DNA from 2 places in the Lentzea sp. JNUCC 0626 genome. Region 1 is predicted to be linked to the other one. Evidence: riboswitches for the same ligand, from Rfam matches in the RefSeq annotation. Region 1 holds a riboswitch; the other holds the start of a gene.
What was found. Region 1 has a riboswitch for S-adenosylmethionine ahead of JNUCC0626_RS29365 (methionine ABC transporter ATP-binding protein). Riboswitches for the same ligand answer to the same signal wherever they lie in the genome.
Positions count from the first base shown of each region.

Region 2: linked by a shared signal. The riboswitch ahead of JNUCC0626_RS43215 (aminotransferase class V-fold PLP-dependent enzyme) and the one ahead of JNUCC0626_RS29365 (methionine ABC transporter ATP-binding protein) in region 1 are both predicted to bind S-adenosylmethionine.

Region 1 is NZ_CP171635.1:6,470,349-6,474,549, reverse strand. It holds gene JNUCC0626_RS29375 (transglycosylase family protein) at 1-451, shown strand, start outside; gene rsmA (16S rRNA (adenine(1518)-N(6)/adenine(1519)-N(6))-dimethyltransferase RsmA) at 1,014-1,835, shown strand; SAM riboswitch class I at 1,924-2,017, shown strand; gene JNUCC0626_RS29365 (methionine ABC transporter ATP-binding protein) at 2,235-3,233, shown strand; gene JNUCC0626_RS29360 (methionine ABC transporter permease) at 3,257-3,913, shown strand; gene JNUCC0626_RS29355 (MetQ/NlpA family ABC transporter substrate-binding protein) at 3,942-4,201, shown strand, end outside.
Region 2 is NZ_CP171635.1:9,201,902-9,206,102, forward strand. It holds gene JNUCC0626_RS43205 (M28 family metallopeptidase) at 1-394, opposite strand, end outside; gene JNUCC0626_RS43210 (potassium/proton antiporter) at 535-2,013, shown strand; SAM riboswitch class IV at 2,087-2,201, shown strand; gene JNUCC0626_RS43215 (aminotransferase class V-fold PLP-dependent enzyme) at 2,237-3,568, shown strand; gene lspA (signal peptidase II) at 3,592-4,201, shown strand, end outside.

The sequences.
Region 1 (4,201 bases):
GGTCGAGAAGACCAACGACCCGAACATGAACGCGGGCGAGCAGACGGTCACCGACCCCGGCACCCCCGGCGAGCAGATCTCGCAGTACAAGGTGACCATCAAGAACGGCAAGGAGGTCAGCAAGGAAAAGCTGAGCTCCAAGGTCACCAAGGAACCGAAGCCCAAGAAGATCACCGTGGGCACCAAGCCCCTCCCCGACAGCGACGTCTGGGACAAGCTCGCCAAGTGCGAGGCGGGCGGCAACTGGGCCATCAACACGGGCAACGGCTACTACGGCGGCCTCCAGTTCTCGGCCAGCACCTGGGCGGCCCACGGCGGCACCGCCTACGCCCAGCTCCCGCACCAGGCAACGCGCGAACAGCAGATCGCCATCGCGACGAAGCTGCGCGACCGCGCGGGCGGCACGTACGGCGCGTGGCCGGGCTGCCGCGCGAAGCTCGGCCTGCCGTAAACCCGCACCACCCCTCTCGGTCCCCTGACAAAGGCCGCCCAGGTACGCCTGGGCGGCCTTCGTCGTGCCCGGGAGGGGAGGGACCGCTCCGGGAGGGGGCAGAGACGGGTGGAGGCCGCAGCAGGGGTGGCGGGTGGCAGACGTGGCGGATGGCGAGGCCGACAGAGCGCAAGCACCGCGATGGCGCAGCCGAGCCCACCCAAGGCACAACGGCAATGCCGAAGGCGAGGCGTCCTTAGCTCTTGGCTCAAGACAACGCGCGCCCGAGCTACGCAAAGCCGAAGGCGAGCCGTCCCTCTTCTCTGCGCTGGATAAGCGGTATCGGTGACGTGCCAGCACAAACCCAACCACGTACGCGTGGGATTGGGGCTTGACTTTGGGTGCGAGGTGCTACCACTAGTGGCTCGGCCGGGCGCTTTTCAGCCCGGCCTTTCCGGTCCGACCAGCGCCTCGCAAGGGCTCCGAAGTCAAGCCCCAATCCCTATCGACGCGCCAGCGGCGATGACCCAACCACGCCCGTCATAGGCCCTGCACCCCAACCTGCGAGAATGCCCAAGTGAGCCTGCTGGGACCTGCCGAAGTCCGCCGCCTAGCCGCGGAACTGAACATCCGCCCAACCAAAAAACTGGGCCAGAACTTCGTGCACGACCCCAACACGGTCCGCAAGATCGTCGCGGCGGCAGACCTCACCAAAGACGACGTGGTCCTGGAGGTAGGCCCAGGCCTGGGCTCCCTGACCCTCGCCCTCCTCCCCAACGCGGCCAAGGTCATAGCGGTCGAAATCGACCCACCCCTGGCCGAGCGACTCCCGCAAACAGTCCAGGAACTGGACCCGGACAACGCGGACAAGCTGAACGTCGTCCTGAAGGACGCCCTGAAAGTCACCCAAGAAGACCTGCCCGCGCCACCCACCGCGATCGTCGCCAACCTCCCGTACAACGTCGCGGTCCCCGTGGTGCTGCACCTCCTGGCCGAACTCCCGTCCCTCCAAAAGGGTCTGGTCATGGTCCAGGCGGAAGTCGCCGACCGCATGGCCGCGAAGCCCGGCAGCAAGATCTACGGCGTCCCCAGCGTGAAGCTCGCCTGGTACGCCGACGCCAAGAAGGCCGGCAGCATCGGCAAGAACGTCTTCTGGCCCGCCCCGAACGTCGACTCCGGCCTGGTTTACTTCCAGCGCCACGAGAATCCACTCTCCACAGTGGACCGGAAGAAGCTCTTCACGCTCGTCGACGCCGCGTTCGCCCAGCGGCGCAAGACGCTGCGTGCGGCGCTGAAATCCTGGTCGCCGAACGTCGACGAGGTCTTCGCGAAGGCCGGGGTCGACCCTCAGCTGCGGGGCGAGCAGTTGAGCGTGATCGACTTCATCCGGATCGCTGAGGTCTAGGCCGGGGATCCTTCGGCCAACAGTGTGATCTGTCGAACGAATCCGGTTTTGGCTTGCGCAACCGAACGTCCGTCCGGTTGACTGCTACTTGCCATCCGGAGCGACTGAGAGACCTGGCTCTACGACGTCGCAGCAACCACCCGCTGGATGCGGGCAGGTGCTAACGCCAGGACCGATGGAGGAGCACCATGGGTACCGTGCGAATGCTGACGCGCCGTCGAGTTGTCGACCAGTGCCGTCGCACCGCTTCTGCATGTCGTCGCCACCTCGTCTAAGGCGCCTTCTCAAAGTCCTTTGACGCGCACTCAGTGAACGAGTGGCGCACCCCCTGAGCAGCACACCTCGACCGCGCACGTCCACACAGGACGGTGTGCCGTCGCGCGCAGCCGTGGAGCAGAAGTGATCACTGTCGAAAACCTCACCAAGACCTTCCAGGGCGTCTCCGCCCTCAACGGCGTGACCCTCGACGTCGAGGCCGGCACCGTGCTCGGTGTCGTCGGCCCGAGCGGCGCCGGCAAGTCGACGCTCGCTCGCTGCGTCGCGCTGCTCGAGCGTCCCGACTCCGGGGCGATCCGCGTCGACGGCACCGACATCACCAGCCTCGACGGAAGTGCTCTCCGCGCCGCGCGCAGGCAGATCGGCGTTGTGCCGCAAGGGGATTCGCTCCTTCGTCAGCGCACGGCGGCCGGCAACATCGCCCTGCCCCTCGAGTCCGCGGGCGTCCCCGGACCGCAGCGCCGCACCCGCGTCGGCGAGCTGCTGGACCTCGTCGGGCTCACCGACAAGGCCGCCGCCTACCCCGACCAGCTGTCCGGCGGGCAGCGTCAGCGCATCGCCGTGGCGCGCGCCCTCGCCGCCAACCCGTCCGTCCTGCTCGCCGACGAGCCCACGTCCGCCCTCGACCCCGAGACGACCGGCTCCGTGCTGACCGTGCTCGACCGTGCGCGCGCTGAGCTCGGTGTGACCGTGCTCGTCGTCACGCACGACATGGGCGTGGTTCGGAAGATCTGCGACGACGTCGCCGTGCTGGAGCAGGGCAAGGTCGTCGAACACGGCAAGGTGCTCGACCTGGTCAACAACCCGATCAGCCGCACGAGCAGCGCCCTGCTGCCCGCCGTCGACCTCAACCCGATCAACGAGAGCGCCTACGACCGCGTCGCGGACGTCGTGCTCGTCGGGTTCGCCGCGGTCGGCGCGTTGCTGCCCGAGGCCGCGCACCGGTTCGGGGTCGAGCTCAACATCGTCGGCGGTGGCCTGACGCGCCTCGGCGAGACGCCCGTCGCGCGGTTCCGGCTCGGGCTGAACGGTGAGCGCTCCGACTCGGCGCTGGAGTGGATCGGCGAGGCAGGCGGCGCTGTGCAGAGGTCCCTGAAGGGGCCACAGGGAGTAGCTGCGTGAGGTCTGCAACACCCTGGTCCGACGTGATCGCGTATCTCGTCGAGGCCACCGGAGAAACGCTGTACATGGTCGGCGTCTCCACGGTCATCGCAACACTGCTCGGCGTTCCCGTAGGTGTTTGGCTTCAGCTCACCGCCAAGGGTGGGCTGAAGCCGAACGCCGCGGTGCACAGGGTTCTCAGCTTCGTCACCGACCTGGGCCGCTCGATGCCGTTCATCGTGCTGCTCGTGGCGCTCACGTCGGTCACCCGCCTCATCGTGGGTGGTTCGATCGGCAGCACGGCGGTCATCGTGCCGCTGGCCGTGGGAGCGATCCCATTCGTCGGCAGGCTCGTGCAGAACATCCTGTCCGAGGTGCACGTGACCGTGGTGGAAGCCGCGATCACGACCGGAGCGAGCACCCTCAAGATCGTGAAGAGCGTGCTCATCCGCGAGTCGATGCCCGCCCTGATCAACGCCATCGGCGTCACCGTGATCGCCCTCGTCGGGTACTCGGCGATGGCCGGCGTGATCGGTGGCGGCGGCCTCGGCGACCTGGCGATCCGCGAGGGCTACCAGCGCTTCAACGACCGGATCCTGTGGAGCACCGTGGCGTGGCTCGCCGTGCTGACCACCGTGATCCAGTTCGGTTTCACCCGTGCCGCCCGTGCGTCCGACCGGCGCCGGCACGCCTCAGTCTGACCGTCAGCAAATTCTCAAAAGGAACGTCATGCGTATTCGTGCTGCCCTGATTGCCGCCGTTTTGACCGGTATCAGCGCTTTGTCCGCCTGCTCGTCCGGCACCTCCAGCGCCGCCGACACCCTCAAGGTCGGCGTCTCCCCGGTCCCGCACGCCCAGATCCTCAAGTACGTGGCCGACAACCTCGCCGCGCAGAAGGGTCTGAAGATCGAGGTCGTCGAGTTCACCGACTACGTGCAGCCGAACACGGCGCTGGTCGACGGCTCGCTCGACGCCAACTACTTCCAGAC
Region 2 (4,201 bases), 2.7 Mb from region 1:
ACGCCGAGCCGGTGCCGTTGTCGTTGATGCCGGGGCCCGCCGAGACGCTGTCGAGGTGGCCGCCGACCATCACGACGTTGTTCGGGTCACCGCCGGGGTAGTCGGCGATCAGGTTGTAGCCCGTCGAGCCGTTTGAGGTGAACGACTGGACGCGCGTGGTGTAACCGGCCGCGTCGAGCTTGCTCTTCACCCAGTTGATCGAGGCCAGGTACCCCGGTCGTCCGTGGGCGCGGTTGCCGCCGTTGGAGTTGGCAATGGACTGGAACTGGTTCAGGTGAGCTTGTACGTTCGCGACGTTGATGTTCGGCGCCGCCAGTGCCGCAGGTGCCGCTGCTTGCGCTGAGGTAACTCCGGTCACCATCAAGGCGGCCGCCAGCGCGATCAGGATCCTCATGGTTCAACTCCGTGCAGGGTTAGGGATTGAGCCACTGATCAACATGCTCCGCCGTGCATGGGCCCGGTAGGGGCGATCGGCGGGAGTTGTTAACTCGTCTGATTCGTCGGAATCGAGGGTGATCAACCAGAATGGTCCAGGTGGGTGACGTAACGGCGGTCCTGGGCATCGGTGCGGCCGTACTGCTGATCTCCGTGATCGCGGTGCGCGTGTCGACGCGGCTCGGGCTGCCCTCACTCCTGCTCTACCTCGGCATCGGCGTGCTGCTCGGCGAGTCGGTCTTCGGCATCAAGTTCGACGACGCCGACCTCACCCAGTCCCTCGGCATCGCGGCCCTCGTGCTGATCCTGACCGAGGGCGGCATCACGACCCGGTGGAACGCCGTCAAGTCGTCGCTGTGGCTGGGCGTCGCACTGTCCACAGTGGCCGTTGTGGTCAGCGTCGCCGTGACGGGCACGGCGTTGCACTACCTGCTGGGCCTCGACTGGCGGATGGCGTTGCTGTGGGGCGCGGTGCTGTCGTCCACCGACGCGGCCGCCGTGTTCAGCGTCCTGCGCTCGTTGGGGGTCGGGGCGCGGCTGACCGGTGCGCTCGAACTCGAGTCCGGTCTCAACGACGCGCCCGTCTACATCGCCGTGGTGCTGCTGGCGTCGTCGGACCAGATCTCCTGGACCGCGCCGTTGCTGGTGATCTACGAACTGGGCGCGGGCGCGCTCATCGGCGTGGCGCTGGGGTTCCTCGGCGGTGCGGGGCTGAGACGCGCGGCGCTGCCGTCGACCGGTCTGTACCCGCTCGCCACGGTGGCGGTGTGCGTGATGGCCTACACGGCCGGCGATCTCGTGCACGCGTCCGGCTTCCTCGCCACCTACGTCGCCGCGCTGGTCCTCGGCAACGCCCGCCTGCCGCACCGCGCCGACACCCTCTCGTTCGCCGAAGGCCTCGGCTGGCTCGCCCAGATCGGTCTCTTCGTGCTCCTCGGCCTCTACGCCTCGCCGTCGCGGCTGCTCGACGTGCTGTTCCCCGCGCTGATCGCGGGTGTGGTGCTGACGTTCGTGGCCCGGCCGCTGTCGATCGCGCTCGCCTCCTTGCCGTTCAAGGTGCCGTGGCGGGAACAGGCGTTCCTCTCCTGGTCGGGGCTGCGCGGCGCGGTGCCGATCGTGTTCGCGCTGATCCCGTTGATCCAAGGGGTCGAGGGCGCGCGGCAACTCGTCGACGTGGTGTTCCTGCTGGTCATCGTGCTGACGATCGTGCAGGGCACGACGCTGCCGTTCCTCGCGCGACGCCTCGGGCTGGTCAAGGCGGGGGAGGCGCTGGAGGTGCAGGTCGACTCGTCGCCGCTCGACGAACTCGGCGCCGAACTGCTCCAGGTGCACATCCAGCGCGGCTCGAAGCTGCACGGCGTCTACATGTCCGAGCTGCGGCTGCCGAGCGGCGCCACGGTCAGCCTCGTGGTGCGCTCGGGGAAGAGTTTCACGCCACAACCGACGACCCGGCTGCAGACCGAGGACCAGTTGCTGATCGTCACCACCGAGGAGACCCGCGACGCCGCTGAGCGGCGCATACGTGCCGTCGACCGGGCAGGTCGCTACGCCAGGTGGAAGGGCGAGACCGGCGATTAGTCGGTCTCCGAGGCTTCTCACGATGTGATCGGGGTGTCGACGCGGCGGTCACCCTCCGCTAACGTCGTTGGCAGGTCATGAGAGCCAGCGTCAAGCCCAAGCTTGCTGGCCGGCAACCCTCCAACCGCGGTGGGGTGCCCTTGGTGAGGACCTGGTCCGGCGCGTAGGGCGCCGGTCAAGCGCGGGCCTCCAGCTGAAGGCCCCTGGCCTCGGAGGCAGCTCGATGACGCTCGCGATCACCCCCAGCACCACCACGGCGGTTCCGGCTGTTGTCGGCGCTGACCTGCGCGTTCCGCTGGTCACCGGAGAGCGCGTCACCTACGCCAACCTCGACCACGCGGCGTCCGCGCCCTGTCTTCAGGAAGTGCGCGACGCCGTCGACGAGCTGCTGCCCTGGTACGCCAGCGTGCACCGCGGTGCCGGGTTCGCCTCGCAGGTCTCGACCCGCGTCTACGAGCAGGCCCGCGACCGCATCCGCCGCTTCGTCGGCGCGCGTTCGTCCGACACCGTCGTCTTCACCCGCAACACCACGGACTCGCTGAACCTGTTGGCGCGCAGCGTTCCCAAGAACACCGCCGTCGTCCTGTTCGACAGCGAGCACCACGCGGCGCTGCTGCCGTGGAGGGGTCCGAACGTTCAGCGGATCCCCGCCCCGTCTTCGTCCGGTGCCGCAGTTGTCGCACTGGACCGGGCGTTGGCCGCCGCCCCGGTCGGCCCACGACTCGTGATCGTCACCGGGGCGTCCAACGTCACGGGAGAGCTGTGGCCGGTCGCCGAGTTCGCGAAGGTCGCCCGCCGCCACGGCGCGCGCATCGCGCTCGACGCCGCCCAGCTCGCCCCGCACCGCCCGATCGACGCGGTCGAGCTGGGCGTCGACTACATCGCGTTCTCCGGGCACAAGATCTACGCGCCGTTCGGCGCCGGTGTGCTGGTCGGCCGCGCGGACTGGCTCCAGCAGGCCCAGCCGTACCTGGTCGGCGGCGGTGCTACGACGAAGGTCACCGACCACGGTGACCGCCTCGGCGTGGCCTGGTCCGCGGTGCCCGAGCGGCACGAGGCCGGCAGCCCGAACGTCGTCGGCGTGCACGCCCTGGCCGCCGCCTGCGAGATCCTGTCGCGGCACTGGGAGCAGACGATCGCGCACGAGCAGGAGCTGCTGGTTCGCCTGCGCGAGGGCCTGCGCACGATCCCCGGCTTCCGCGAGCTGAAGATCCTCACCGACGTCGACAAGGTCGGTGTCGTGAGCTTCACGGTCTCCGGCTTCGACGCCGGTTTCCTCGCCGCCGCGCTGTCCGCCGAGTACGGCATCGGCGTGCGCGACGGCGCGTTCTGCGCGCACGTCATCGTGGGCCGCCTGGTCAAGCAGGTCGGATCGCACGAGCAGCGCGCCGTGCGGGCGTCGATCGGCCTCGGCACCACGGCCGAGCACGTCGATCGTCTCGTGGCGGCGCTGCGCACTCTCGTCACCGAAGGTCCGAAGTGGACCTACACCCAGCAGGACGGCCGCTGGGTGCCCGAGGACGACGGCCGAACCCTGCCGCCGTTCCTCGCGTAGTCCCTGTAGTGGACAATGACCTGGTGAGTGACGAGTCCAAGGCCGCGGAGAAGCCCTCCGGGAAGGCCGCTGACAAACCTGCCGAAGAGCAGGTCAGCGAGCCTGAGACGGTCGCGACTCCGGTGGTCGGGGCACCTGACGCCGAGAAGGAGCCCGCGCAGTCCCCGACGAAGGACGACGAGGACGAGGGTTTCTCGTTCACGGGCTCGCTGCCGGAGCTGAAGACGAAGGTCCTCGCGCTCCTGGCGGCCGTCGTGCTGGCCCTGGACGTGCTCACGAAGGTCGTGTCCGTGGCGTTCCTGGAGGACGCGGACCCGATCCAGCTGTTCGGCGGCGTGCTGTACCTGACGTTCGTGCGCAACCCCGGTGCCGCGTTCGGCATGGGCGAGGGCATGACGTGGGTGCTGGCGCTGATCGCGATGGGTGTCGCCGGGTTCATCTACTGGATCTCGCGCAACCTCCGCTCCCAGGGCTGGGCCGTCGGCCTCGGCCTGGTGCTCGGCGGTGCCGTCGGCAACCTCGCCGACCGCCTCTTCCGCGAGCCCGGCCCGATGCGCGGCCACGTTGTGGACTTCCTCTCGCTGTTCGATCCGTACGGCCGTGTGTGGCCCGTGTTCAACGTCGCCGACATGG